3 regions of the Chromobacterium vaccinii genome follow, and region 2 is predicted to be linked to each of the others. Evidence: predicted binding sites of a transcription regulator. Region 2 holds the regulator's gene; each other region holds the start of a gene.

Region 1 (7,291 bases), 1.0 Mb from region 2:
GCGCCACCTTGAAGAAACCGGCCAGCGGCGACAAACCCATCGACTGCCCGACCTCCAGCGCGCGCCGGCCCATGCCGGCGAACGCGTTGCGCGCCAGCAGGTAGACATAGGGATAGAAAGCCAGCGACAGCACCAGCACCACGCCGGGCGTCGAACGAATGTCGGGCACCCAGGCGGAGCTGCCGAAGGCCTCGCGCAACCAGGTCTGGAACGGACCGGTGAAATCGAACAGTCCCAATTGGGAAAACGCCATCACATAGGCCGGCATCGCCAGCGGCAGCATCAACGCCCAGGAGAAAAACCGCCTCCCGGGAAAGTCATGCACCGCGGTCAGCCAGGCCAGCGGCACGCCCAGCAGCAGCACACCGGCGCCGACGCCCAGCAGCAGGACGGCGGTGTTGCGCAGCAGCTCCGGCAACGCGTGCTCCGCCAGATGGCGCCACACTTCGGCGTCCGGCTCCAACAGGCCCAGGGCGATCACCGCCAGCGGAATCAGGGTAAGCAGGCTGGCGGCTGCGGCCGACGCGCGCCAGCGCGAAACGGTAAACGGCATGCGATGCGATCCAACGGCGGCGGGCCCGCATCGTCAGGACGGCGGGCCCGGTTCAACACGAATCGCGGCGGCTTACTTGTAGCCGGCGCGGTCCATCAGCTTGACCGCCTCGGCCTGCCGGGCACCGGCATTGGAGACGTTAATGTAGTTGTGCTTGAAATCGCCCCAGGCCGCCACACGGGCGTCGGGCTTCACCTTGGGATTGACCGGGAATTCCAGATTGACGTCGGCGAACATGTTCTGCGCCTTCTCCGAGCTCAGCCACTCCAGGAATTTCACCGCGCCCTTCTCGTTCCGGGCATGGCGGGTGACGCCGGCGCCGGAAATATTGACATGGGCGCCCTTGCCGGCCTGGTCGGCCCAGAAGATGCCGACCGGCAGCTTCGGCGACTTTTCCATCATCCGGCCATAGTAGTAGGTGTTGGCGATGCCCACCTCGCACTGGCCGGCGGCGATGGCCTCCAGCATCTTGGTGTCGTCGGGGAACGGCGCGGCGGCCAGATTGCCCACCCAGCCCTTGACCACCTGCTCGGTCTTGGCCGGCCCCATCTCGGCCAGCATCATGCCCACCAGCGACTGGTTGTACACCTTCTTGGAGGTGCGCAGGCAGAGCTTGCCTTTCCACTTGGGATCGGCCAGATCGGCATAGCTGGACAGCTGGGACGGCTTCACCTTCTGGGTGTTGTAGAAAATGGTGCGAGCGCGGATGGACAGGCCGTACCACTGCTTGGCCGGATCGCGCAGGTGGGCCGGAATGTTGGCGTCCAGCACCGGCGAATTGACCGCCTTCAGCAGCCCCATGCGCTCGGCCTGCCACAGATTGCCGGCATCCACCGTCAGCAGCAGGTCGGCCGGGCTGTTGCGGCCCTCGGCGCGCAGACGCTCCATCAGCGGGCCTTCCTTGTCTGACACCAGCTTGACGTTGACGCCGGTCTCCTTCTTGTAGGCTTCGACGATGGGCTTGAGCAGTTGCTCGCCGCGCGCGCTGTAGACCACCACATCCTCGGCCAGCGCGGGGCCGGCCACGGCCGCCAGCGCGGCGGCCAACATCAGTTGCTGTTTCAAGGTGTTTCCCCTGTTCGATTGAGACGAAAAGCGAAGTGCGGGGAGCACCGTAACACCAGTTGATAATACTTATCAATACAAAAATAAATTGCAAACAGTGGAACTTTGAGCAGAAAAACCCGCCATCAGCGCGCCGTTCCGAAGCGGACGTAATCCCCCTCCGCCACGCGGGCGCCGCCCTGCGCCACGCCTATCGAGAAATTGGGCTGCACCTGGGTCAGCGTCACGTCGCCGTTCAGGCTCTCCGGCATGCCCAGCTCCCGGCCCGAAATCAGGTCGCGCAGCGGCTGCCCGCTCGAGCGCTTGTACAGCAGCAGCTTGTCGCCCACCGCCATGCCGTCCAGCAGGCCGGCGTTGATGTAAACGCGCTTGCCTTCCAGCCTTACCACGCGGGCGGAGAACGGGATGCAGGAAATCACGCTTTCGATGCGGTCCGACACATTATCCAGCCACCTATCCACCTGCTTGCCGTAGTCGCTCTGCCAGAACGCGACAGAGGCGAAGGGCTGCGGCATGGTCGGAATCACCGGCCCTTTCGAGCTCACCATGCCGCTGACCCTATCCTTGGCTATCAGCGAACCGGTCAGCCCGTCGTATATCCAGAATTCCAGATCGAACTGCCGCTGCGTGGGCACATACTTGACGCCGCCGCCGAACATGCCGGCGAAGGGGCCGTTGTAGAACGCCCCTTGCTGGCTGGTATTGTTGGATTCGAACAGAGACCTGCGCATGCCCTTGTCCATCACCGATGTGGACAGCACCCGGCCCGCCACCACGAACTGCACGTTTTCCCGCTGCCCCAGCTGGCTGGCGGCCTGCCAGCCGGCATCCGGTTCGGAAACGCGGCTGTCGGCCAGCACCGAAACGGTATTGGCGTCCTTCACCACCAGCATGCTGTTGTGCGCCAGCCTGCGCGCCAACTCAGTCGGCAGCGCTGTGGCCAGGTCAGGCATATCGGACGCGTCGGCAGGATGCGCGACGTCGAAATACGTGGTCACCAGCTTGCGCTTCAGCGACCGGCCCACCGGCATTTGGCAGGACGGGTCTCCGCGCCGCTCCGCCGCGGGAGCCTGCGCGGCCTTGGCCTGGCCGGTGTCCACCTCGACCTTGACGTGGTAAAGCTTGCCCTGCGCGTATTCGTTGACGACCCGCACCGCGCCCTGCACCGGGGACAAGGCCCTCAGCGTGCTGGATTCGCCCTGCCGGCCGGCATCGACCAGCTGCGTCGACTCGATGCGCGCGCCCTGCCGGATGGAGAGCAGCTTCAACGCGTCCTGCATCGCCATCTCCCGCGCGGCGACCGGCCCGTTGTCCAGCGGCGCCACGCCCTCGGCGGTCAGGATTTCCGCTTGCGACGGGCCCGACAAAACAAATGCCGCCGCAAGAGCGGCGGCGCGGATAGCGATTCGCGTCATTACTGGGTCACGTAGAAATTGTTGCTGTAGCGGGCTGGCGAAACGGTCATGACGGCGGGCGCCGGCGCGGCCGCCGGGGCCGGCACGATCTTGGTGGCGCCGCAGTTGGCTTCCGGACAGAGGGCGCCGGCGGCGCCGGTTTCCTTGGACGCCTGCATCACGCTGCCGGTCTTTTCCATGGAGTGGCGGAATTGCTTGTAGAACTCCTGGTCCAGCGTGATCTCGGCCACCGCCTCGCTGGTGCCGTCCGGCTTCATCACGGTGGAAACGATGGTGACGCCGCGCAGGTAGGCGTCCACATAGGTGCGGAAGCTGTCGCTGTTGGCGATCATATTGGACACCGAGCTGTTGCCGACCAGCTTCATGCCCTGCACCTGTTCCGCGATCGCTCGGAAGGCGTCCAGCCGGGCGGCGCGCATCGCCAGCAGCTTGCGCTGAGACGGCGTCAGGCTGTTGGTGTAGGGCGCGGCGCCGGAGCCGGTCACGCGGACGACGATGGGCTGGAAGGGATTGACCTCCTTGACCACCACCCTCACCTCCTCGCCGCTGGCCGTCTCGTCGCCGGAGCCTACATAGCCGACGCCCGACGGCACCGAGCCGCTCTCCTTCATCGGCATCGGCGCGGACATCGCGGATGTCTGCGGGGCGGGCGTGGCGCAGGCGGTCAAACCGGCCACCAGGGCGAACAAGGCGAGGCGAGACGTACGACGGACTGTATTCATGGCAATTACCGATAGGTGTTGATGGAATGGTATGAACCATTCCCGGAGCTCGTCAACCTGAAACATCGGCAATAACTGATGAAACTTGAGAAGCGGACGGCATGCGCGGCCTCTCAGTCATGCGCGGCGGCGGCCCGGCTCATCTGTCTGGCCGAGGAAAAACCGGCCGACAGCGCCGCCTTCTCCTTGCCCAGGCCGGCCGAGCGCCACTGCTGGGCCAGCGCCAGCCGCAATGCTCGGTGGTAATCGTGCGCTGAAACGCCGGCCTGATCGCGAAACAGCCGGGACAGGTGGCGCGCGCTGACGTGGACCTTGGCGGCCAGCTCGTCCAGCGGCCAGTCCCGCACCGGGTCGGCGCAGATCAAGTCCTGGGCCCGGTGCAGCGCCGGGTGCAGATGGTTGCGCCAGGCCAGCCATGGCGACAGCTCCGGGTCCTGCGGCGAGCGGCGGAAATACACCACCATCTCGCGCGCCACCGCGCGGGCGATCGCGGGGTCGGCCAAATCGGCGATCAGATGCAGCGCCAGATCGATGCCGGCGGTGATGCCGGCGCTGCTGTAGCACGGGCCATCGGCGACGAACACTCGGTTCTCCTGCACCCGGGCCGCCGGCGCCAGCGCGCGCAGCCGCTCCAGCAGCGTATGGTGGCTGGTGCAGGCGCGGCCGTCGAACACCCCGGCCTCCGCCAGCAGCAGGCTGCCGGAGCAGACGCCGGCCCAGCGGACGCCCGGCTGGCGCCGGCGCTCGGCCAGCCAGGCGACGATGCGCCTCGCTTCCGGCCGGGCATAGGCCTCGATGGACGGCGTCGAGCCCGGCGCCACCACCACCGCTCCCTCCGGCAGCTGGTCCGGCAACGGCGCCAGGCCGCCCAGCGGCAGGCCCAGCGAAGTATCCACCGCTTCCGACGCGCCGACGTAATGCAGACGAAAATCCGCGCCCCGCAGCCCCGCCAGGCGGAGGGCGTCGGCCGGCCCGGCCAGATCCAGCAGCAAGACGTTGGGCGACAGCACGAAATAAACGTCACGCACGGCTGGTTCTCCAGGAAGCGGCCAAGGCCAGCAGCCTGCCGCCGAACACCGTCGCCAGCAATCCGGCCATCAGCAGCCCGCTGCCGGCCAGTTGCGGGGCGGTCAGGCTCTCGCCCAGCAGCCAGTGCGAAGCCAGCAGCCCCACCACCGGCACCAGCAGGGAGAACGGCGCCACCTTGGCCGCCGCATGCCGCGCCAGCAGGCGGCTCCACAAGCCATAGCCGAACATGGTGGCGACAAAGGCCAGGTAGGCGACGGCGAACAGCGACTGTCCGTCGAAGCCGCGCAGCGCCGCCGCGATGCGTTCGCCGCCTTCCAGCTGCCACGACAGCAGCAAGAAAGGAATAGGCGGCGCCAGGCTGGACCAGATCACCAGCCCCAGCGGCTCCACTTTGAAGCCGTCGCGGCCGATCGCGCGCACCACGATGTTGGATGCCGCCCAACTGGTGGCCGCGGCGATGGTCAGGCCGAAGCCAAGCGCCGTCATATTGCCGCCCTTGCCCATGCCTATCAGCGCCAGGCCGCCCAAGGCCAGCGCCAGCCCCGCCAATTGGCTGGCCTGCCAGCGCTCGCCCAGGAAGACCCGGGCCAGCAACAAGGTGAAGAAAGCTTGCGACTGCAGCACCACCGAGGCGAGGCCGGCCGGCATGCCAAGCTTGATCGCGGTGAACAGACAGCCGAACTGCCCCACCCCCACCGTCAGCCCGTACAGCGCCAGGTAACGCCACGGCAGCGCCGGCCGCTTGACGATGAATACCGCCGGCAGCGCCACCAGCGTGAAGCGCAGCGCGCCCAGCAGCAACGGCGGCACGCCGGCCACGCCCCATTTGATCACCACGAAATTCACGCCCCAGACCAGCACGATGGCCAGCGCCTGCGCCACGTCAGCCAGCGGCATGGTCGCTCCCCGGCCACAGCACCGCCTGCGCGACGATCACCCGCTCGCCGTTGAAAGCTGCCGCCGGCGAGCCGTGCAGCCGGTAGCCCAGCGCCAGCGCTTCGCTGACCCGCTTGCAGAAGGCGGAGTCGTCCGGCCCCGTCAGCAACCGATAGGCCGGCAGGCCGTCGGGCGGAATGTCCGCTACATGTTGCGGCATGCTTTCTCCTTATTCAGACAAATCCAATGACGACACCTTATGACATGCCAGCGTCAAGCGGCAAGCGCCGGCGGCTTTCATGCAAAGTTCGCCGCCCGCGCGGGCCGACCAATCATCAGTCCGCCATCCGCCTCAAAGCCTCCTCCACCGTGACGATGGCGGCGAAGCGCCCGGCCAGCACCAGCTCGGTGCGGGCGCGGATGTCGGCGGCGCTATAAACGACGCCGCTGCCGGCATGGGTCATCGGGAAGGTCAGCGTCGCCTCGGTGACGAAATCCACCTCGTAACCCAGGTCGGACGCCACCCGGGTAGTGGTTTCGCAGCACTGTTCGGTGCGAATGCCGGAAATGACCAGCTTCTGGATGCCATGCTTGATCAGCCAGCTCTGCAGGCCGGAATCGGTCAGCGCGTTGTGCACGTGCTTGACGAAGGTAGCCGCAGGCTGGTGCGTCATCCAGTCCAGCGGCCGCACCAGGCCTGAAACGGCGGAAAACGGGCCATCCGCGCCCGCTTCGTGCAGGATGTTGATCACCGGCACGCCGCGCGCCTGGGCGCCGGCGATCAGCGCCTGCTGCGCTTTCCGATAGGCCGGCAGGTCTTGCTCGGTCCAGAACGGACGGTGGCGGAAGGATTCCTGAACATCGATCACCAGCAATGCGGTCTTTTTCATTTCGCCTCTCCCGGCGGTGTGGATATGGACAGCATCGTAAGGCGGATCGCGCCAGGAAATAAGGCCGCGAGCGGACAAGCGCCTGCCAAAAAAGGACATCATGCCATCTGGGCAAGCGCCGGCGTCAGTTCGTCGTAGAGCAGCCACACCGCGGTGACGGCCATCAACGCGCCCATCGTCAGGTTGTAAACCAGCAAGGCGCGCGGCGCGGCCAGCCAGCGCCGCAGCTTTTCGCCTCCCCAGGCCCACACGCTGATGCAGGGCAGATTGACCACCGCGAAGGCCAGCGCCAGCAGCGAGGCCGCCAGCCAGCGGCCGCCTTCGCCTGCCGGCATGAACAGGATGGACGCGTTCAGCACCATCACCCAGGCCTTGGGGTTCAGCCACTGGAACAAGGCCGCGCCGACGAAGCCGAGCGGCCGCGCCTGCTCGCGCGCTTCCGGCTGGCCGGAACGGGCGATCTGCCACGACAGCCACAACAGGTAGACGCAGCCGGCCACCGCCAGCGGCAGCCGCCAGGCGCTGAGCCAGCCCAGCATCTGCGCCAGCAGCATCGCGACGATGAATACCTGCAGCGCGCAGCCCAGGCTGATGCCCAGCATGTGCGGCACGGTGCGGCGGAAGCCGAAATTGACGCCGGACGAGGCCAGCATCAGATTGTTGGGGCCCGGGGTGATGGACATCAGGGCGACATAGGACAGCAAGGCGAATTCTGGCATGGCGGTTCTCCGGCGAAACGGC
Region 2 (7,291 bases):
ACTCCGCCGAGCTGCTGGGACGCGAAGAGGTCCAGGCGCTGATCGACCACCAGGCCAAGGAATCGCCGAAACTGATCGAGGATCTGGTGCCCAAGGTGGTGCCGGTGAGCATACTGCAGAAGGTGCTGCAGCAACTGCTGTCGGAGGGCATACACATCCGCGACTTCCGCACCATCGTCGAAACTCTGGCCGACCACGTGCCTCAAAACCAGGACGTCGACGAGCTGACCAGCGCCGTGCGCACCGCGCTGTCGCGGGTGATCGTCCAGCAACTGTTCCCGGGCGAGGCCGAGCTGCCGCTGATGACGCTGGAGCCGCAGCTGGAAAACGTGCTGATGCAGGCGGTGCAATCGAAAGCCGGCGGCGGACTGGAGCCGGGTTTGGCGGAGAATCTGCTGTCAAGCGCGGCCCAACAGACCGAACAAGTGGAAATCCAGGGGTATAATCCGGTGCTGCTGACGGCGCCGGGCCTGCGGCCGCTGCTAGCGCGTTTCCTGCGCCGGGCATTGCCGCAATTGCGTGTGATTTCGCATAATGAGATTCCGGACAATAAATCCATTCGTATAATTGCGGTAATCGGCGGCAGCAAGGGCTAAGGGCTAAACAATAATGGTGGTGAAAAAGTTCTTCGGGAAAACCACTCGAGACGCACTCAGGCAAGTTCGCGAAGAACTGGGCGCGGATGCCCTTATTTTGTCCAATCGCCCGACGATGGGCGGCGGCGTGGAAATCATGGCGGTGGCCGACGCGGACGTCGCCAACCTGGCCAGCACGCTGTCCACCTCCAGCAGCAAGCATCCGCCGCGCAACGCGCCGCCCGCGGTCAACCGGCCGCAGCAACCCGCGCCGATCCCGCCCGCCAACGGCAGCGCGATGAACCGCGCCATCGCCCGCACCTACGCGATGCCGGTGGAGCCGCTGGAAAGCCCCGCCCCGCCGCGGCTGGAAACGGCGCCGCCGCGGATGGAGCCGACCTTTACCCCGCCGCAGCCCGCCGCCCAGCCCATGATGCAGCCGGCGGCGCAATCTCCCCCGCGCGCCGCGCAGCGGCCGCAGCCGGCGCCTGCCGCGCCGCAGGTCAACGGCGAGGAGCAGGAACAAATGGCCCAGGAACTCAGGCAGATCGGCGACGAGATCAAACTGCTCAGAAGCCTGCTGCAAAGCCAGCTGGCCAGCTTCGCCTGGTCGGACATGGAGGGCAAGGCGCCCAACCGGCTGGAGCTGTTCAAGCACCTGCTGGCCATGGGTTTTTCCGCCCAGCTGATCCGCCAGCTGATCGAGAAGATGCCGGCTCAGTACCAAGCCGAGGTCGCGGTGAAATGGGCGCGCTCGGCGCTGGCGCACAATCTGAAATGCGCGGACGCCGACCGCGAGGTGATGGACCGCGGCGGCATCTTCGCGCTGGTCGGCCCCACCGGCGTCGGCAAGACCACCACCGTGGCCAAGCTGGCCGCCCGCGCGACGATGCGCTTCGGCGCCCAGCACGTGGCGCTGATCACCACCGACAGCTACCGGATCGGCGCGCAAGACCAGTTGCGCATCTACGGCAAGATCCTGGGCGTGCCGGTGTTCTCCATCCAGAACGAGGGCGATCTGCAGCTGACGCTGGCCGACCTGTCCAACCGCCACATCGTGTTCATCGACACCGTGGGCATGGGCCAGCGCGACGCGCGCGTGCTGGCGCAGATCGACATGCTGCGCACCGCCGGCCGGCCGATCGAGCGGCTGCTGCTGCTGGCCGCCAACACCGACGGCCATACGCTGGAGGATGTGGTGAAACGCTACCGCGGCGACGGCCTGTCCGGCTGCATCCTGTCGAAGATAGACGAGGCGGTGGCCCAGGGCCCCAGCCTGGACGTGATCATCCGCAACCGGCTCAAGCTTTACTACGTCACCAACGGCCAGCGGGTGCCGGAAGACCTGCATTCGGCCAACGCCGCCTTCCTGGTCGACCGCGCGATGCGCGCGCAGCAGATCGCCTCCCCGTTCGCGCTGCAGGCCGATGAAATGTCCATCATGCAGGCGGCTCAGGCCGGATGGCTATGAACGCCATGCAGGACCAGGCCGCCAGCCTTCGTCTGCTCGCCGCCCAGCGGCAGCGCGCGCCCAGCTTCGCCTTCATCGGCTCCGAACACTCAGGCACCAGCACCGTGGTGACCGAGCTCGCGCTGGGCCTCGCCTACGCCGGCCTGCGCCCCATCATGGTGGACTGCTGCCTGGGCCAGGTGCAGACCCGCCGCCTGGGCGTGCCCTCCACCGCCACGCTGGAAAGCCAGGTGGTCAGCGTGGGCGGTCTGGACGAAATGATGGTAGTGTCGCGGCAAGGCGTTCAGTTGATCAATCTCTATGCGCAGCCCGAGCAACGCGCGTTATTCTCCACCCAGCTGTGGCTGCGGCTGGGCAGCGAATTCGGCGCGCAGGAGCGCGACGCTTCGGCGCTGCTGATCGACGCGCCCGACCCGGTTCGCGACCCGATCCCGGCCTGCGTGGCCGACAACCTGGTCTTGGTGCTGACGCCGGCAGCCGATTCGCTGACCGCCGCCTACGCTAATATCAAGCGCCTGGCCAGCCGTTACGGCCGCCAGCGCTTCAACGTACTGGTCAACCGCGCGCGGCATCTGGAAGAGGCGCACGAGCTGTTCACCCGGCTGTCGGCTGTCACCAGCGAATTCCTGACCGTTTCGCTGCGCTGGGTGGGCTTCGTGCCGCAGGACAACGCGGTGCGCCGCAGCCAGACGCTGCGCCGGCCGCTGATGGAGGCGTTCCCGGACAGCGAGGCGGCGATGGCCTTCTCGCAGCTGTCGGCGGTGCTGCCGCAGTGGGACGCGCCGGAAACCAGCCGCGACAGTACCGGATACATGGACTTGCTGATTGCCGCCTCGCGCGATTGGGCCGAGGCAGATGGAGCCAAACCCTTATGACCTTTCCGTCCTTCCGCCGATCGGGCTATGCCGCAGCAGCCCCCAGCGTCGAGATCGACGTGGAGGCCTATACCCCGCTGGTGCGCAAGCTGGCCAGCATCATGATCGCCCGGCTGCCGGCGTCGGTGGAGCTGGGCGATCTGATTCAGGTCGGCATGATCGGCCTGATCGAGGCCGCCCGCCAGTTCGATCCCGCCCAGGGCGTGCAGTTCGAAACCTTCGCCAGCCAACGCATCCGCGGCTCGATGCTGGACGAACTCCGGCGCGAGGACTGGCTGCCGCGCCAGGCGCGCCGCAACTCCCGCCAGATAGAGGAAGCGATCTCCAAGCTGGAGCAACGGCTGGGCCGCACGCCGCTGGAATCGGAAATCGCCGTTGAGATGGGCCTGGAACTGGAGCAATACCAGGACATGCTCGGCGATTGCAAAGGCACCACCCTGCTGCATTTCGAGGACTTCGGCGGCGGCGACGACGAAAGCAGCCACAATCCGGTGACCAATGTCGCCGACGAAGACTCGCCCGACCCGCTGGCCACCTTCTCCGACGACAGCTTCCGCCAACAGCTGATCAGCGCGATCAAATTCCTACCCGAGCGCGACCAGCTGGTGATGGCGCTTTACTACGAACAAGAGCTGAACCTGAAGGAAATCGGCGCGGTGCTGGGCGTCACCGAATCCCGCGTCTGCCAATTGCACAGCCAAGCCATCGCCCGTCTGCGCGCAAAATTGAAAGACTGGCTGTAAGCGAAGACCCCAAGCCGGGTCTCAGACCAGATCGATAACGGAACCTTTTTGTGGACAAGATCAGTCTTATCGCCATTGTAATGGGCTTGACCGCCATCATCGCCGGCCAAGCCATCGAAGGGGGCAGCATCGGCTCGCTGATGCAGCTGACCGCCTTCATGATCGTCATCGGCGGCACCACCAGCGCGGTGATGCTGCAAAGCACGCCCAAACAGTTCATGGCCGGCCTGCGCATGCTGCGCTGGATATTCCGCCCGCCCAACTTCGACCACGAAAAAATGATCCGCGAGGTCATCAACTGGAGCCAGACCTCGCGCAAGGGCGGCCTCTTGGCGCTGGAGGGCCTGATCGCCACCCAACGCGATCCGTTCACCAAGAAGGCGATGCAGATGCTGGTGGACGGCACCGAGCCGGACACGCTGCGCGCGGTGATGGAAGTGGAAATCAGCATGTTCGAGCACGCCCGCAAGCAGGCGGCCCGCATCTGGGAGTCGGCTGGCGGCTACGCGCCGACCATGGGCATTCTGGGCGCGGTGCTGGGCCTGATCCACGTGATGGAAAATCTGTCCGACCCGGCCAAGCTGGGCGGCGGCATCGCGGTGGCCTTCGTCGCCACCGTGTATGGCGTCGGCTCGGCCAACCTGTTTTTCCTGCCCATGGCCAACAAGCTCAAACACCTGGTGGCATCCGAGGTGGCCATGAAGGAGCTAGTGGTCGAGGGCGTAGTGGCGATCGCCAACGGCGAGAACCCGCGCATCATCGAAAGCCGGCTGCGCGGCTATCTGGCGATGCACGAGTAAGGCCGCCGCCCAGCACACAAAAATTCACATGGATTTACAATTTGCCGTTATCATGTCGCGCCTTATCGCAACCACTGATGACGACTATGCGTATTCTGATCGCTGCCGCGCTGGTTGCAGGCCTGAGCGCCTGCGCCAGCACTCCCATGGCCTCCAAGGAAGCGGACGCCGCCGCCAAAGAATTCAAGATTCCCGCCGCCGATGCCGCCCGCGTCTACATCTATCGCAACGAGAACTTCGGCGCTGCGGTGAAGCTGCCGGTCGCCATCGACAACGCGATGGCCGGCGATACCGTGGCCCATAGCTACATCATGAAGGACCTGCCGGCCGGCAAACATACGATCACCGGCAAGGGCGAGAACGATTCCAGCATCACCCTGGACGCAGTCGCCGGCAAAATCTATTACATCTGGCAAGAAGTGAAGATGGGCCTGTTCGCTCCCCGCAACCAGCTGCAGGAAGTCGACGAGAAAACCGGCCAGGATGGCGTGAAGGAATCCTCGCTGATCGCCCCGCTCTAAAGCCCCCCGGAATCGAAAAAGGCAAGCGACGCTTGCCTTTTTTCATGTCCGGAGCCATGCCGGCTTACTGCGGCGACACGCCCCTCTCCGGTTTGCGCAGCTCGCTCTCCAGCAGCTTGTAGTAATCGATGTCGAAAGCCGGCTCGCCCTCCAGCGCGCCGCCATTGCGGCGGCTGCCCAGATAGCACCAGCGGTCGAACAGGTGCTCCACCACATCGCCGCACACCTCGTCGCGCTCCGCCACCGCCACCGCGCCCTCGAACGGCCACGGTTTGACCTTGAGCCGCTGCAGCGCCGCCAGCAACCTGGCGTTGTGGCTGTCGGCGCCCTCGTCGCCGACGCAGGCGCCGCGGCAGCGGCGGATCCGGTAGGCGGCGCAAGGCGCGCCCTTGCGGCTGGTCACCTGCTCCACCCCCAGCACCGACTGGCATAGCCCCTGAGCCAGCGCGATCTGCGCCAGCGCCTTGCGCGCCTCGCGCGCGTGGCGGAACAAGCCGTAGAGATCGGCGGTGCGGGTGAAGTCGATGTCGCGGGCGGATACCGGGACCGGCCGCGAAAAAGCGTCGTCGCCGGCTTGCAGCTGCAGCGTGCACACCTCGCCCATCATCCTGGCCCGCGGGTTATGGAGCGGCTGCAAGCGGCCAAGCCACTGCAACTCCAGCAAACGGGCGCCGAACTCGCTCAAACTTTCGCGCCACTCCACCCTCGCCACCGGCTCGTCTATCCGCACCTCATGGCTCTTGTGCCCGGGCTTGCGTTCGGCGAAGTGGCCCAACGCCTTGCGGTACAGATTGGTCGCGCGGCCGATGTACAACGCGCGGCCATCCTCGCCGAACATCGCGTAGACGCCGGCCGAATCCGGCATATCCTCCACCTGCTGCTGCAGCTCCGCCGGCAGGCTGGACAGTTCGGCCGGTTGCGACAATAGTTGCGCGGCCTCATGCGCCACCTTGTCCTCGCCCAGCTCCGCGCCGGCGATCTGAATGAAGCGGTAGACCGCCTCAGCGTCGGCCAGCGCGCGGTGGCGCTCCGGCATTTCTATGCCGTGGCGGGCGATCAGGCTGTCCAGGCTGTGCTTGAAATGCTGTGGATACAGTCGGCGCGACAGCTTGACCGTGCACAGCGCGCGCGCCTGGAAGCGCAGGCCATGGCGGCGGAATTCATTTCTGAGGAAGCCGTAGTCGAAGCGGGCGTTGTGCGCCAGCAGCAGACGGCCGCGCAGCGTGGCCAGCAGCTCGTCGGCCAGTTCGGCGAACGGCGGCGCGCCGGCCACCATCTCGTTGCTGATGCCGGTCATGTTTTCGATGAAGGGCGGAATGGGCTGGCCGGGATTGACCAGCCAGGACAGGCGCTCGACGCGTTCGCCGTCTATCAGCACCACGCCGACTTCGGTGATGCGGTCGCGCGCGATGTTGCCGCCGGTGGTTTCCAGGTCGATGATGGCGCAAGGCTGCGCAAACAGGGTATTCAATCTCGCTTCGCTTTCGTGTCTTGCGGCCACGCCGCCAACATGTCAAATGGTTGAAGATGTTGGCCCGCCGCGACAGGGACAGCTGCCGAGTTTACCGGCTTTGCAAAAAAAATCCTACGAAGTGTTGACAGAGAAAACCCCTCTCTGTAATATCCGGTCTCTCGCAAGACACAACGTCTCGCAAGACAGTGCACCCGTAGCTCAGTTGGATAGAGTATCTGGCTACGAACCAGAGGGTCGGGCGTTCGAATCGCTCCGGGTGCACCACAAATCAGCGTCCCTATAGTTTAGCGGTTAGAACACCGCCCTTTCACGGCGGTAGCCGGGGTTCGATTCCCCGTGGGGACGCCAAATACGCACCCGTAGCTCAGTTGGATAGAGTATCTGGCTACGAACCAGAGGGTCGGGCGTTCGAATCGCTCCGGGTGCACCAAAACGTCCCTATAGTTTAGCGGTTAGAACACCGCCCTTTCACGGCGGTAGCCGGGGTTCGATTCCCCGTGGGGACGCCAGGATTCAGAAAAAAGCCTCGCATGGAAATGCGGGGCTTTTTTCATTCCAGCGGCCAGATGGCTCCGCCCCGATCTCCCAATATGCCGCTGCGTCATTTGCATTGCCGTTTTTCTTCGCACAACAAAAATGACATGGAGATATCCTGTTCTTCCTGATACCCATACAAGAACAGGCCCGCCGTGCATTCCGCGAAAACTCCGCCCCACCCCAGGCTGCTATCCGCCCTGCTGCTTCTCTCCGCCTGGCCAGCCCTGGCCGACACGCCGCCGGCCGACTCGCTGGAACGCGTGACCGTCACCGGCTCGCGCATCGCCCGCTCCGC
Region 3 (7,291 bases), 1.7 Mb from region 2:
TGATGGTCGATTTGCTGGTTTCAATCACGCCGCTCGGTCCGAGCATGCTGTTGATTTCGTTATTGAAACGTTGGGCGAAACCGGTATTCGCACTGTTGCCGAACAGATTGGTCACCGCCTGCTTGTCTTTCTGCAGCGCATCGTTGAAGGCCGTCTGATCCAATTTCAGCGTGCCATCCTTCTGCAAGGAAATGCCGACCTGAGCCAAGAAAGCGTAGGATTTTACCGGGTCCACACCCGCCACCGGCGTACTCAATACCTGCTGCAGCCGGCTCTGTATATCCAGCACCGACGCGCTACCTTTCAACACGCCGCCGCGGGCGGCCTTCACGTCGCCAACCACCTGATTGTAAGCGTCGACGAAAGACTGCAGGTTCTTGCCCACCCCCGCGCTGTCCGGCGACATCGAAACCGTGAACTCGCCGGCCTTGTACAAATCGATGTCGACCCCAGGCACTGCGCTGGACACCTTGTTGCTGCCCGCCGTGATCGCGACGCCATTCACCGTCAGCTTGGCATTGCCCGCATTGCGGGATTCAGTCCCTGCGGCAGCGCTCTGCGACAACCCCGCCAGCGTGGAGCCCGTCGTGGAGTTCGAGTCGCTGCTGCCGGTGCCTGAGACGATCTTGAACTCGTTGTCGGTGCCGGATGACGCGGAATTCAACACCAGCTTGTATTCGCCATTGTTCTGGACGACCGTGGCGTTGACACCGATGCCGGCCGCATTGATCTTGTCGTTGATCGTCTGCAGAGAAACCGCGTCGCCCGGATTGTCGCGCAATTTGACGGTCTGGGTCTTGCCGTTGATCTGAAACGAAATCGTGTCCGGCGCGCCGCTGACAGCCGCTTTGGGATCTTTGATCGAGGCGCCGCCCGACTGGTCGAACACCAGTTGCCGGCTGCTGGCCAGATTGTCGACCTTGATCTGATAGGTGCCGGGGCTGCCGCCGCTGGTCGCGGTCACGGCACCCATCGAAGCATCGCTGACCGACGCCTTGAATACCTGCAGGAAACGACCGGAAGACAAGCTGGACAAAGCCGTCTGCAATGCAGACAGGGAGGAGCTTAGCTTGCCTACCGTACTGAGCTGGGTATTGTATTGGTCGGCCCGCTTCTGACTCGCGTTCAGAGGCTGCCGCTCGATCATCATCAACTGGCTGACGATGCCCTGTACATCCAATGCGCCCACGGAACTGGTAATGGCTGTCATGTTATCCCCATGTTATCGCCGCATCGGGACAAATAGATCAGGCTTTGTCCTTCAGCAATAGGCCCTTGAAGTCGCCGATCGCCTTGGCGATGCGCAACGCCTCTTCGGACGGAATCTGACGAATGACCTTGTTGTTCTCCTTGTCGACCACCTTCACCACCGTGGATCCGGTGTCTTTGTCGACGGAAAACTGCAAGGAACTGCTGTAAAGCGCCGCCGTGTTGTTGAGCTGGCTGACGGAATCCTGCAACTGCTTGCTCAACGATTGCTGCTTCTGCTGCGAGTCCGCAGTGGACTGCTGCTGCTGGCTCTGCCCAGCCGCGGCAACAGCTTGCGTCGTATCGGCCAGAACGGGCTGGCTCTGGTCATTGGATGATGCCTGGTTCAACTCTACCAACTGCTGACGGGGTACCGGAGCGGCCGTCGTCGGCGCGGCTGGCGATAATATGGAAGGGATTTGCATGATTACGCTCCTCATGGCCACAGCTCCGGTTGCCCAACCGGAGCTGTGACTGGCTTTACCATCAGTGTACTACTGTTATTGCAGCAGCGTCAGAGCTGCCTGGGGCAGAGTATTCGCTTGTTTCAGGATAGACGCGCCAGCCTGTTGCAGAATCTGGTTCTTAGTCAGGTTAGCCGTTTCCGAAGCAAAGTCCACATCCACGATCCGGCTATTGGCCGCAGTCAGGTTTTGCACGTAGTTCTGCAGGTTGGCCACCACCGCGTCAAACCGGTTTTGCACCGAACCCCAGGTGGAACGCACCGTCGAAATTTCCGCGATGTCCGAATCCAGCGACGACAGAATGGCCGAGGCGCCCGACTGCGTGGTGATGTTGATCGTGCCGGTGGCCGTCAGCGCCGAGCTGTAGCTGCACAGCACGCCCGCGGAGGTCATATCCTGCGACGAAATCGAAACCTGGTTGCTGCTGGCACCGGACGAGCCCACTTGGAAAGTCAGCACCGCGCTACCGGACAACAGCTGGGTGCCGTTGAACTGGGTGGTTTGCACGATACGCGAGATTTCCTGGGTCAGCTGGTCCACTTCGTTTTGCAGCTGCGAACGGTTGGTGTTGCTCACCGAGGCGTTGGAGGACTGCACCGCGATTTCGCGGATACGCTGCAGGTTGTTGGCGATCTGGCCCAGCGCGCCTTCAGCGGTCTGACCTACGGAAATACCGTCGTTGGCGTTGCTGATCGCTTGGTTGTTGCCGCGGATGGCCGAGGTCAGCGTCTGCGAAATCGCCAGACCGGCGGCGTCGTCCTTGGCGCTGTTGACGCGCAGGCCGGAAGACAGACGTTGCAGCGACTTGGTCAGCGACATCTGCGAGTTGTTCAAATTCAGCTGCGCCTGCAGCGAGGATACATTGGTGTTGACGGTAATAGCCATGGTGACTCTCCTGGTGCTTTGTGTGGGCAAAACAGCTTGCTTACACAACTTATCGACCGAGGAGGTCTGAACTTTATGGCCAGCATGTGAATTTTCACATCAACACCATCAACTCCTTCATCCTCATCGCCAGGCTTCCAGTCCACCCATCCACCGCAGCCTGACGAACAGGCTGCGGCCAGGCACCTTCAAACGCGCTTACTGCAGCAGCGTCAGGGCGGCCTGAGGCAGGGAGTTGGCCTGCTTCAGAATCGAGCTGCCCGCCTGTTGCAGAATCTGGTTCTTGGTCAGGTTGGCCGTTTCCGAGGCGAAGTCCACATCCATGATTCGGCTATTGGCCGCAGTCAGGTTTTGCACGTAGTTCTGCAGGTTGGCCACGACCGCGTCAAACCGGTTCTGCACCGAACCCCAGGTGGAACGCACCGTTGAAATTTCCGCGATGTCCGAATCCAGCGACGACAGAATGGCTGAGGCGCCCGACTGAGTGGTGATGTTGATCGTGCCGGTGGCCGTCAGCGCCGAGCTGTAGCTGCACAGCACGCCAGCGGAGGTCATATCCTGCGACGAAACCGATACCTGGTTGCTGCTGGCGCCGGACGAACCCACCTGGAAAGTCAACACCGCGCTGCCGGACAACAGCTGAGTGCCGTTGAACTGGGTGGTCTGCACGATACGCGAGATTTCCTGGGTCAGCTGGTCCACTTCGTTTTGCAGCTGCGAACGGTTGGTGTTGCTCACCGAGGCGTTGGAGGACTGCACCGCGATTTCGCGGATACGCTGCAGGTTGTTGGCGATCTGGCCCAGCGCGCCTTCAGCGGTCTGACCTACGGAAATACCGTCGTTGGCATTGCTGATCGCCTGGTTGTTGCCGCGAATGGCCGAAGTCAGCGTCTGCGAAATCGCCAGACCGGCGGCGTCGTCCTTGGCGCTGTTGACGCGCAGGCCGGAAGACAAGCGGGCCAGCGATTTGGACAACGACGCCTGAGAGCCGTTCAGGTTCAGCTGGGCCTGCAGCGATGAAATATTGGTATTGACGGTAATTGCCATTTTCGTTCCCCTTATCAGCCCAGCGGGCTACCAAAATAATTGCCTGTTGCCAACTTGATCGGCCCCGGCGGGGAAACGTTGATGAAAATGGCAAAATTACCAAAAATGCAGACTATCTCCTTTGGAAAGAAAAACCCCGGGTGCATACCCGGGGCTTAACGTCATCCGGTGACTCGGCTAGCGCTCAACCATGCAGCACGCGGAACCATTCCTCGTAATGGTCCTCCAGCCAGTAGTCTTTATCGAACCAGGCCTTCAGCGCATCGCCCTCCTTCGCCAGCGCGTCCAGATCATGCACCCGCGCGCGGATGGCCTCGATCCAGACGTCTGCCCGATTGGGCAGGCGGCATACCGGCGCGTCATTGGTCTGATACGGATAAATGTCGGTGCACACCACCGGCCAACCCAGCACGCCGTACTCCAGCAGCCGGAGATTGCTCTTCGCCTCGTTGAAAGGGTTGAGCTCCAGTGGCGCCACCGCCAGATCCAGGTTCAGGCTGGCCACTTTCGCGGCATAATCGGCGAAGGGCACCGCATGGTGCATCTCGGCCACATAGGGACGGAACTGCGGCAGGCACATGCCCATGAACACCCAGTCCACTTCCTTGTAAGTGGCGAGGATCACCTCGTGGATCAGCTCCAGATCGCCGCGGTGCTGGCCAGCGCCCACCCAACCGACTCTGGGCTTCTTGCCGGCGCGGCGCTCGGACTTCAGGTCGCCCCACACGCTTCTGCGCAGCCGGTTCGGCGCGATGACCACCTCGCCCACCATGTTCTGGATGAAATCGGCCAGAGGCTGGGTGGAGACCACCGCAGCGTCGCACAACTTCAACACCCGGCGAAGGCGTTGCTTCGCGTCGGGGTAGTGGCGGGACCAGTGGTCGTACAGGCTGCTTTTCTCCGGCACGCCGCCCACTAGGTCGTCCAGGCCGAACACGATGCGCAGATCCGGAATGTACTTGCGGTAGGCATCCATCGTCTCATAGAGATAATCGCTGATGCCGGTATGCAGCAACACCGTATTCGGCGCCTGGCGGGCCAGTTCCACCACGGTGGGAATGCCGGCGGACGGCTGGTGGATCTCGCCGTCCAGTTTGCCTTTTTCCTGCAGCACCGACAGCGGCTGGCTCAAACGGTATTCGCCGCTGCCACCCGGCACCGGCACGCCCAGCACCCGCTTGCGGCCCGGCAGCTTCGCGTCCCAGGCGACGATGCGGTCAGATTCGATCAAGCCGCGTTTGTTGCGCAGCGACAGGTGGCGGTTGAAGCCGGGATCGTTCGCCAGCACCGGCAGCCAGCGCGCCAGCATCACCTCCATCTCCTCTCGCTCGCGCACCGCCGCCTTCAATGCGGGGCGCGGATCGGTGGTGACGCGGCCTATGCTCTTGGCGTGGTGGTGGTACAGCACCACGAACGGGTTGTAGACGTTGCGAAGGCCGGCCGCCTGGACCTTCAGGCAGAAATCGACATCGTTGAAGCAGACCTGCAGCTTCTCCTCGTCCATTCCGCCCACGAGCTCGTAGATCTGTTTCTCCACCAGCAGGCAGGCTGCGGTGACGGCGGAATAGTTCTGCATGGTCAGGCTGCGGTTCAGGTAGCCCGGGAACAGGTAATCCATGTCTTCGAAGATGTGGTCGGCCACCGAATACATCCCGCCGGGCATGCCCAGCACGATGCCGGCATGCTGCACGCGGCCGATCTCCGGATACAACAGGCGCGCGCCCACCGCGCCGACGCCCGGCTGCTGCGCGGTCGCCAGCAAGCGCTCCAACCAATGCGGAAACACCACTTCGGTGTCATTGTTCAGCAGCAGCAGGTATTCGCCGCGCGCCTCGCGCGCGCCGAGATTGCACTGGGCGGAGAAGTTGAACGGCGCATCATAGGCCAGGATGCGGATCCGGCCCGGATGGCTGGCCTGGATTCGCTCGTAGAACTCGAAGGTTTCCTGGTCTTCCGAGCCGTTGTCGACGATCAGCACTTCGAAATTCTGGTACGCCGTGGTGCCGAACAAGCCGGCCAGGCAGGGCTCCAGGCATTCCAGCTTGTCCTTGCTCGGAATGATCACCGACACCAGCGGCGAGGCCAGCAACTGGTACTGGTAATAGAAGGTGCCCGGCACCAGCCCCTCATCCACCGACGCCGGCAGACCGCAACGATTGATATGGCTCTCAAGCGCCACCCGTCGGGAGGCGTTGCCCAGGCGGTCGCTCTTGGGGTCCACCCAGGGCAGGGATACCAGCACGTCGTCGACATGGCCGATCGCGCCGCGGTCCCAGCGCTCGTACACGCGCAGCAGCGCATCGTAGCAATGCGCGCGCGGGTAGGCTTGCATGCCGCCGAGCTTGGCCAGCGTTTCCCGGTTGAACGCCACCGCGTAGCTGGTGTAGTCCATGGAACGCAGGTAATCGGGCGAGAAGTCCGGCAGGAAAGCCGGACGGAAGCGCCTGCCCATCGGCGAGACCACGTCATGATCGCAATAAATGGCGCCGTATTCCGGATGGACGTGAATTTCCTCTCCCAGACGCGCGAGCGCGTTGGGCTGCAAGCGCGCGCCCGCGGGCAATAGCATGACCCAGTCGGACGGCACATCGGCGATCACGCTGTTGATGACATCCGCCACCTGCTGGTCGTTCTCCAGGCTATCTAGCTGCAGCCAGGCGAGCTGGGGATTGCTGCTGAAAATCGGGTCGGGTTCCGGCGTGTCGGAAATCACGATCAGCCGCCAGTTCCGGTACAGCACGTCCTCCATCGCGGAAAACGTTTCCGACAGCCGCGCCAGGCGGTTGCCAGGCGCCAGAACGATCAGGTTGAACATCGGCACCTGCTTCCAGGCCAGCATCATGCGCTCGGCAAGCTGCTCCGCGTGCACTTCCCGCAGTTGGCGGCGCTTCACCAAGCGCCGGTAGGCCTTCGAGCCGTCGATGTCGTTTTCGCCCAGATCGTATTGGATGATATGGCCGAACTGGGCCGGCATCTGGACTTTGAGGCCATCCGGCAGCAATTCGGCGTACCGGGCCAGCAGATCGCCGACCCGCTGTTCCAGCAAGCGCTTGTCCAGCACATGGCGGCGGGCGGCCTCCGCCTGACGGACGCGCAACTCCGGATCGTCGATCAGCTTGCTGACCCCGGTCACCCATCCGTCTTCGGTATTCTCCGCCACCACCGCCAGGCCGCTGTCCTTCAGATCCGCATATGGCGGGACCTCGGACACGACCGCCGCCGCGCCGACCACCGCGTACTCCAGCCACTTGATGTCGGATTTGAAGTCGTTGAACTCGCTGCGCACCAGCGGGGCGATGCCGATATCGATCTTGAGCTTGGCCAGCTCCGCCAGGTATTCGTTGTAAGTGACGAATTCCGCCACCTTGCGCACATCCTTGATGCCGACGAAGTCCGGGGGCACATCGCCCCAGAACACGAATTTCACCTGGCCGGCGTACTCGTGATAAATCCGCTTCAACGCGGCGGACACCATTTCCACGTCCTTGCCGTGGGTGCTGGTGCCCGCGAAGCCGATGGTGATCTGGCCGCTGTGCGGCATAGGCTCCACCAGGCGTTCCGACGCCAGGCAATTCTGGAAGACGAAAATCTTGTCGTTGTAGGGCTTCACCTTCTCGACCAGCGCCTCGGTCGACACGGTCACCAGC

The links. The regulator FliA, encoded in region 2, starts transcription of late flagellar genes. The targets are predictions, from matches to a motif close to GCTAAAGNTNNNNNNNNNNCNGCCGATAAT.
Region 1: BKX93_RS22695 (LPP20 family lipoprotein) is a predicted target of FliA. The motif match lies at 3,817-3,846, and genes of this name have one in related genera.
Region 3: BKX93_RS10145 (flagellin N-terminal helical domain-containing protein) is a predicted target of FliA. The motif match lies at 2,646-2,675, and genes of this name have one in related genera.

Annotation. Positions count from the first base shown of each region.
Region 1 covers NZ_CP017707.1:4,907,196-4,914,486, reverse strand. Annotated here, with positions in the region: gene BKX93_RS22710 (ABC transporter permease) at 1-553, opposite strand, end outside; gene BKX93_RS22705 (extracellular solute-binding protein) at 626-1,618, opposite strand; gene BKX93_RS22700 (flagellar assembly protein T N-terminal domain-containing protein) at 1,744-3,033, opposite strand; gene BKX93_RS22695 (LPP20 family lipoprotein) at 3,033-3,755, opposite strand; gene BKX93_RS22690 (GlxA family transcriptional regulator) at 3,869-4,783, opposite strand; gene BKX93_RS22685 (EamA family transporter) at 4,776-5,681, opposite strand; gene BKX93_RS22680 (DUF1737 domain-containing protein) at 5,668-5,880, opposite strand; gene BKX93_RS22675 (isochorismatase family protein) at 5,996-6,550, opposite strand; gene BKX93_RS22670 (LysE family translocator) at 6,649-7,269, opposite strand.
Region 2 covers NZ_CP017707.1:3,904,612-3,911,902, reverse strand. Annotated here, with positions in the region: gene flhA (flagellar biosynthesis protein FlhA) at 1-596, shown strand, start outside; gene flhF (flagellar biosynthesis GTPase FlhF) at 610-2,046, shown strand; gene BKX93_RS18215 (MinD/ParA family ATP-binding protein) at 2,043-2,921, shown strand; gene BKX93_RS18210 (RNA polymerase sigma factor FliA) at 2,918-3,664, shown strand; gene BKX93_RS18205 (flagellar motor protein) at 3,715-4,464, shown strand; gene BKX93_RS18200 (DUF2846 domain-containing protein) at 4,542-4,985, shown strand; gene BKX93_RS18195 (exonuclease domain-containing protein) at 5,050-6,456, opposite strand; tRNA gene BKX93_RS18190 (tRNA-Arg) at 6,647-6,723, shown strand; tRNA gene BKX93_RS18185 (tRNA-Glu) at 6,733-6,807, shown strand; tRNA gene BKX93_RS18180 (tRNA-Arg) at 6,813-6,889, shown strand; tRNA gene BKX93_RS18175 (tRNA-Glu) at 6,894-6,968, shown strand; gene BKX93_RS18170 (TonB-dependent receptor plug domain-containing protein) at 7,149-7,291, shown strand, end outside.
Region 3 covers NZ_CP017707.1:2,174,655-2,181,945, forward strand. Annotated here, with positions in the region: gene fliD (flagellar filament capping protein FliD) at 1-1,210, opposite strand, end outside; gene BKX93_RS10140 (flagellar protein FlaG) at 1,248-1,673, opposite strand; gene BKX93_RS10145 (flagellin N-terminal helical domain-containing protein) at 1,749-2,597, opposite strand; gene BKX93_RS10150 (flagellin N-terminal helical domain-containing protein) at 2,796-3,644, opposite strand; gene BKX93_RS10155 (glycosyltransferase) at 3,829-7,291, opposite strand, start outside.